3 regions of the uncultured Agrobacterium sp. genome follow, and region 2 is predicted to be linked to each of the others. Evidence: predicted binding sites of a transcription regulator. Region 2 holds the regulator's gene; each other region holds the start of a gene.
The links. The regulator PhoB, encoded in region 2, activates phosphate uptake and scavenging genes when phosphate is short. The targets are predictions, from matches to a motif close to TGTCATNNANCTGTCAT.

Region 1 (2,267 bases), on a different contig from region 2:
CGTCCAGCAGCACGTAACGATCTACCGATGAGGCGGGTTTCGAAGCCAAAAGCTCCGTGAAGGTAGCGTGGTGGACGCTGACGCGATCGGTATTTCGACGAATGGCGTCATAATAATCCGCCTTCAGATAATCCGGTAGCGCCCCTTCGCCTGCGTCCGGGTAGCGACGGGCGAAAGCCTGCCAGGCGAAGTAATTGTCTTTCAGTGGAAAATCACATGCGAGCTTTTCCAGGCGTCTGCGCAACACCGGCGCTATGGTATTGCCTTCTGAAAGGCTGGCAAGTTCGTCATATTGCTTAGGTGGAATGCCAAGACCGAAGAGTGAGCTCTTGCGTCTGGTAAGCCAGCGCACCATCGGCTTGTCAAAGAGCGGGGCGACCTTTTGATCGAAGAATTGACGCTGCTCTTCGACAGAACGGGCATTCGCCAAGTCGTTGAGCTTCACTCCGTGAAGGCGCGCCAGGATATGACCAGCACCGATAAAGCGTCCGAGTAGGCCGGTGCGGTAGATGTTGCGATCAAAGACCGAGATGCGACGGCGTCCTGCGATGGTTCGCTTAGACCAGTAAGCCCGCGTCTGCGGGTCGAGGTTTGGAGCGATGAAGCGATCATAGCCGTGGCTGTTCGTGGCGATATCGGCTTTTCCGAATTGGCGCACCACGTCGCTATGGCTCGGCAGGTGACGAAAAGCTGCAAGCTTCAGGCGGTTCAGCGCAATGTGGTGTGGATTAAGATCAACGACATCGATGCTTTTTGGGCTGCGCGACAGATAAGCCAATGCATTACAGCCGCCAGAGCCGATGGTGACGATGCTATGGCCGTCGCGCAGTTCCATGGCTTGCATGTCGACCTCTGGATCTTCCCAGATTTGTGGATAGACGAGGCCGGAAAACAGCATGCCGAACAGCCGTTCCGAAAAGCCGCTGGTCGATATCGGCTTGTGCTGGAGAAGTGCGCTTTTGAGCTTGGTGTTTTTGCTGAAGCCGGTTTTGGGGGCAGCATTCGTCATATGATTCCACCTATCGTTCGGGTGACAGGCGTGTAGCGTCAGGACGCAACAGTTTCATGACGGCAGATACGGGTGAGAGATACGAGCGGGCAGGGTGGCGTCGCGCCACTGCACCTGTCGGCCACATGCTCAAAGCTGGATTTCAACTCAAAACTGCGCAACAGTTCAGATTGATATGAGGGAAAGCACTTGCCCGTCTGCTACTGGCGCAGAACGTGGAGCATGCCTTTGCGCTTGGCGTCGTAGTAGTATCCACGAGCATAAAGACGAACGGCACCGTCGCGGTCGTTCTCGGACACCTTCCAGGCTCCGCTCAGATATTTTACCGCATAGCGCAGGTTGGTTTCGGCATCGAAGAGACCGGAAGCCGGGCCATTGAAGCCCATGGAGCGAGCGGTGGCGTGCTTGATCTGCATCAGGCCGAAATGGCCATGATTGTAAGCGCCGGGATTGTAACGGCTTTCGCGCATGACGACGCGGTGAACCAGATCTTCCGGCACGCTGTACATGGTGGCGTATTTGGAGATCAGACCGCTGAGCTTCTCGCGACCGACGGGCTGCGGTCCGGTACTGAGACCCTCGCGCGTGCTGATCGCAGCCAATGCTGCGTTCTGCGGGGCGGAGGCATAGGCAAGCACGGTGCTGTCCGGCTTTGGCAGCGGAACAATGGTTTGTGCCCGCACCATGTCTTCGGTCAACTGCACAGGCGCAGCCGATGGGGTGCCGGGCGGTGGTGGCGCTGGCGGAAACGCGCCCTTGACCGCGGCGACCTGCGGCAGGGATGCGGTTGCGGATGTGCTGGCCGCGGCTTGAAGACCGGCTGCGTGTCCGGTGGTCATCGCTGTTGCTGCAACGGGGGTTGCGCCGAGCGAGGCGCCGGTCGAGGCAGACGCCAGCTGCGGTGCGCCGGTCGGCGACTGAATCTGCGCGGAAATGGCCGCTGCGGCTGCAATTTCGGCTGCGGGTGGCAGTGCGACGCGACCGCCCTTGACGGCTGCGGCGGCGGGAAGGTGCGTGGTAGCAGACGCCGATGCGACTTCGATTTGAGAGCTTGCGTTGCTTGTGGCGGTACTTGGTGCTGCCGCCGCAACAGTGCCGGGCTGCTGACCTTCAGCCTGCGCCTGCGCTTCAGGTGCTGTAGACGGTGCATGCGCAGAAGCGGATGCTGCTGCAATCTTGGGGGATTTAATGTCAGAATTTGCGGAATATTCGACGCTGGTGCATCCTGCCAATGCCAGTGCCAAGCCCATAGTGGACG
Region 2 (2,267 bases):
GCCGAAATGGGCGGACTGGCCGAGCAGATGTGCGCCGACGCAGTGCGCGCGCTCGTCAATTCCGATGCGGCCTTGGCGCAGAAGGTCATCTCCGACGATACGATCCTCGATCACGCCGAGCGTGAAATCGGCGACAAGGCGATCGTGACGATCGCCAAGCGTCAGCCGATGGCGGCGGACCTGCGCGAAATCATCGGTTCGCTGCGCATCGCCGCAGACCTCGAGCGCGTCGGCGATCTGGGCAAGAACACCGCCAAGCGCGTCATTGCAGTGGCAGGCACCGGCGTTCCGCGTAAACTGGCGCGTGGCCTGGAGCACCTGTCGGAACTGGCGCTGGTTCAGCTGAAGGAAGTGCTGGACGTCTACTCCACGCGTTCGGCGGAAAAGGCCCAGGCCATCCGCGAGCGCGATGAAGAGATCGACGCCATGTACACCTCGCTCTTCCGCGAGCTTCTGACCTACATGATGGAAGATCCGCGCAACATCACCACCTGCACGCATCTTCTGTTCTGCGCCAAGAACATCGAGCGTGTTGGCGATCACGCGACCAACATTGCCGAGACCATCTACTACATGACCACCGGCAGCCAGCCGGCAGGTGAGCGTCCGAAGGACGATAGTTCCAACACGCTCGGCGCTGTGACCGAGTAAGCGACAGATAGGATCTGGAGCCATGGTGCCGAAAATCGCCGTTGTCGAAGATGAGGAGGCGCTGAGCGTCCTCCTGCGTTACAATCTCGAATCCGAAGGCTATGACGTCGACACTATTCCGCGTGGCGACGAGGCGGAAATCCGCCTCCAGGAGCGCACGCCGGATCTTCTCATCCTTGACTGGATGTTGCCAGGCGTCTCCGGCATCGAGCTTTGCCGTCGCCTGCGTATGCGCCCCGAAACCGAACGTCTGCCGATCATCATGCTGACGGCGCGCGGCGAGGAAAGCGAACGGGTTCGCGGTCTGGCTACGGGCGCCGACGACTATGTCGTCAAACCCTTTTCCACGCCGGAGCTGATGGCACGTGTCAAGGCGATGCTGCGTCGCGCCAAACCCGAGGTTTTGTCCTCGGTGCTGAAATGCGGTGATATCGAACTCGACCGTGAGACGCATCGCGTTCACCGCAAAAGCCGCGAAGTCCGCCTTGGGCCGACCGAGTTCCGTCTGTTGGAATTCCTCATGACGTCGCCGGGACGCGTCTTCTCCAGATCTCAGCTTCTCGATGGCGTCTGGGGACATGACATCTACGTGGATGAACGCACGGTGGACGTCCATGTTGGTCGCCTGCGCAAGGCACTGAACTTCTCGAGCATGCAGGATGTGATCCGTACCGTTCGCGGTGCCGGATATTCCATGGAAGCCTGATTGCCTTAGGGAGCGCTTTCTATCATGGCAAGCGCTCCGATTTTTCTCACGCAGCAGCCTGCAGCATATGGCTACGGGGCGTCAGATCTCGAGGTAGGAAGGGGATAGCGCGCGGCGTCTATTTCGTCCTGCGATAGCGGGCTGCGTTGCAGCACCTCCTCATAGTGGGCTCTGGTTCGAGCGCCATAACTCTCCTTGATGTCGTTCATCAGCTCGATTTCCTGATACATCCAGTTCCAGCGCGAGTAGCGGTCAGGATCGCCAGAGCGACCGGCTTGCTTTTGCCGAAACTCAAGCTCTCGATCGCGCACCAACGCGCTCGAGACGATCGACATCAGTTGGAACGCGGCATCGTCCATGTCGTTCGCCTCGCGCCGCCAATACTCCTTGCCACGCTCTTCGCAGATCAGCCAGTAGCGACCCCGTCGCCATTCGACATATACCGTCCCGTCGCCGCGTGCGCGGCGCGGGATCGGAGGGAAGGGCGTTTTGACCACCTTCGTCCATAGGACCGAGATATAGTCGTAGAGCGTGTCGATCGCGTTCATGGTGGTAGTCTGCGCATGATCGCTGCTGCAGGCAAGTCTGGACCAATTGGATCGAGGAAACGCTTGAAGGAACGCACAAAAAAAGCGGGCCGAAGCCCGCTTTTCGAAATGGTCTTGAAACTGAGCCTTACGCCTTACGGCGTTCGCTCACCGGCTGGTAAGCCATTTTCGCGTGGAACTTGCAATAAGGCGACGCTTCAGCTGCTTCGCAGCCACAGAAGTGGAAGTCGTCCTTGAGCGGGTCACCGACGGGCCACTTGCAGGTACGTTCGGTCAGCTCCGTCAGTGTCAGGCGACGCGAGATCGGGATGACGACATTGTTGGAAGAGCGGACATATTCCATGGGCTCGACCGCGTCGATC
Region 3 (2,267 bases), 270 kb from region 2:
TGATCCATCAGCGAAATCAGCCGCACATGCGGATCGTTTTCGAAATCCTCGAAATGCTCCAGCACGTCGGCGGAAGCAACCTCGCAGCGCAGATGCAGCAGGTGATCGGAGCGAAGGCGATCTTCACCCTTGGCCTTCTCGATGGCATCGGCCATGTCGCGCATCTCGCCGCGCTCGAAGCCGCCATCCTCATCCGAGCCGAGGCGCAGACAATCGAAGACGGTCGTGATGCCGGAGGACGCGACCTGCGCATCATGGGCCTGAATAGCGGCAATCTTGTCCCAGGTGACGCCCGGGCGCGGGGAATAATGCTGTTCGAGATGGTCGGTGTGAAGCTCGACGAGGCCGGGGATCAGATAGTCCCCTTCGAAGTCTTCGCCGGTTTGCGATGCGCCTTCGCTGATATCGGCAATCACGCCATCGCGGATCAGGACGGAACCTTGGATAACATCGTCGGAGAGGACGATGCGCGCATTGGATAGGACATGTTCAGCCATTTCGGACGTCTTTCGTATTGGAAGCAGCCAGTGGCTGCCAGCTATGAACGGTAAAGGCTTCGCCTCGCTCTTTCTCGACAAAAAGGCCGAGGCCGGAGATTGTCAGAGGGCGATGGATGAAGCCGGAAAATGTCTCGGCCAGGATGTCGGCCATCTCTTGCCTGCGCCCCTCACTCACCGGCCCTGTCAGGGTCATGTGAAAGCGGAAATCATCCATCACATAAGGATAACCCCAGCGATGGAGATTGGCGCGCTGGCTTTCGCTCAGCGCTTCCGGCTTACGGCGAGCAATATCGCGCTCCGACAAGGGCGCGCGGAAGGGCTCGAAATGTCTCACCACATCGGCGGTGAAATCCTGGAGCGGCTGATGGAGCGTGGCCGGAACCAGTGCGAAGAAAGGCCCGAGTGAGCCGATGACGATTTCGGGAATATCGAAGGCGGCGTGTGAGGCTGCAAAGGCGGAGAATGCCTCCACCAACTCGCTCTCATGTCTGCCTTCGGCAAGCTCGAAGGGCGCTTTCAGCGTGGCGTGGAAACCGTAGCGCCTTGGCTCTTCGGTAACGTCCGCAAAGCTGGCATAGTCGTCAAAGCCCTCACCGGAAAAGGCGTTGCGTCCCAGCCACCGTGACGCTGTCTCAGTCAGCGGATCGCTGCCGGGGGGCGAAAAATAGATTGCGTAGCGCACGGGGTCGCACTTTCAAACGTCATGAAAACAGCGGAAGCGTCATTTGAGACGACTTGTCTCGGCCCCGCAAGGTCAGAAGTGCGGGGTAGACCTTTTCCATGACAGAATGATGATACCGGGCAAGAAATTTGCCGGATATCAGTGGCATGTTTAGTGATGCGTTTTGCCGATGAGGCGCGAGCGGATCGCGTTGGACATATTGTCGAACAGGAAGACGACGATAAGGATCAACAGCACCATATAGGCGACCTTGTCCCAATCCTGATTGGTGCGCATGGCCTCCAAAAGTTTCAGGCCGATACCACCGGCACCGACGGCGCCGATCACCGTGGCCGAGCGTGTGTTGCTTTCCCAGAAATAAAGCGATTGGGAAATGAACACAGGCAGCACCTGGGGAATGACGCCAAAGCGGTTGACGATCATGGGCGACGCACCGACGGATTTCACGCCCTCACGCTGCTTGTCATCGACATTTTCCAGAGCCTCGGCATAGACCTTTCCGAGCGCGCCCGTGTCGGTGAAGAAGATCGCGGCAATCCCGGGGATCGGTCCGGGGCCGAAGCTGCGGGTGAAGAACAGCGCCCAAATCAGCATGTCGATCGAGCGGAGGAAGTCGAAGAGCCGCTTCATGCCCCAGTTTGCCGCCCTGCTGGCAGTGATGTTACGGGCGGCAATGAAAGCCAGAGGGAAGGCAAAGAGCGTACCGAGAAGCGTACCGAGGAAGGCCATGACCAGCGTCTGCAACAGCTTGGACAGGATGTCCTCATGCTGCCAGGCATCGTTGCCGAGGAAATCATCGGCCATCTTTGAAATATTGGACTGAGCCGGATCGACGCGATTCTGCCACAGCGCCAGCGCTGCCAAGTCGCCCCAGCTCTTGCCCCAGAACTGCGAGCGGGTGTCGAAGAAGAAATTGGCCCAACCAAGGAAGCGGCGCTGGACATAGAGCTGCGAGGTCCGAATTTCCGCCTGACCGGCAAAGCCGTACTCGACGACGACCTTGTTCTCGTCCTGGCGGATTTGAACAGGCGCGCCGGCCGGGGCCGTGACGCGGTCAGCGCCGATGGTCACGGGATAGAGCGTGC

Region 1: QZ869_RS03610 (DUF3419 family protein) is a predicted target of PhoB. The motif match lies at 1,055-1,071, and genes of this name have one in related genera.
Region 3: QZ869_RS13705 (DUF1045 domain-containing protein) is a predicted target of PhoB. The motif match lies at 1,281-1,297, and genes of this name have one in related genera.

Annotation. Positions count from the first base shown of each region.
Region 1 is NZ_CAJYTV010000003.1:558,573-560,839, forward strand. It holds gene QZ869_RS03610 (DUF3419 family protein) at 1-1,009, opposite strand, end outside; gene QZ869_RS03615 (lytic transglycosylase domain-containing protein) at 1,210-2,267, opposite strand, start outside.
Region 2 is NZ_CAJYTV010000016.1:298,716-300,982, forward strand. It holds gene phoU (phosphate signaling complex protein PhoU) at 1-651, shown strand, start outside; gene phoB (phosphate regulon transcriptional regulator PhoB) at 674-1,357, shown strand; gene QZ869_RS15005 (hypothetical protein) at 1,429-1,905, opposite strand; gene QZ869_RS15010 (GcrA family cell cycle regulator) at 2,033-2,267, opposite strand, start outside.
Region 3 is NZ_CAJYTV010000016.1:25,502-27,768, reverse strand. It holds gene QZ869_RS13710 (alpha-D-ribose 1-methylphosphonate 5-triphosphate diphosphatase) at 1-497, opposite strand, end outside; gene QZ869_RS13705 (DUF1045 domain-containing protein) at 490-1,182, opposite strand; gene phnE (phosphonate ABC transporter, permease protein PhnE) at 1,333-2,267, opposite strand, start outside.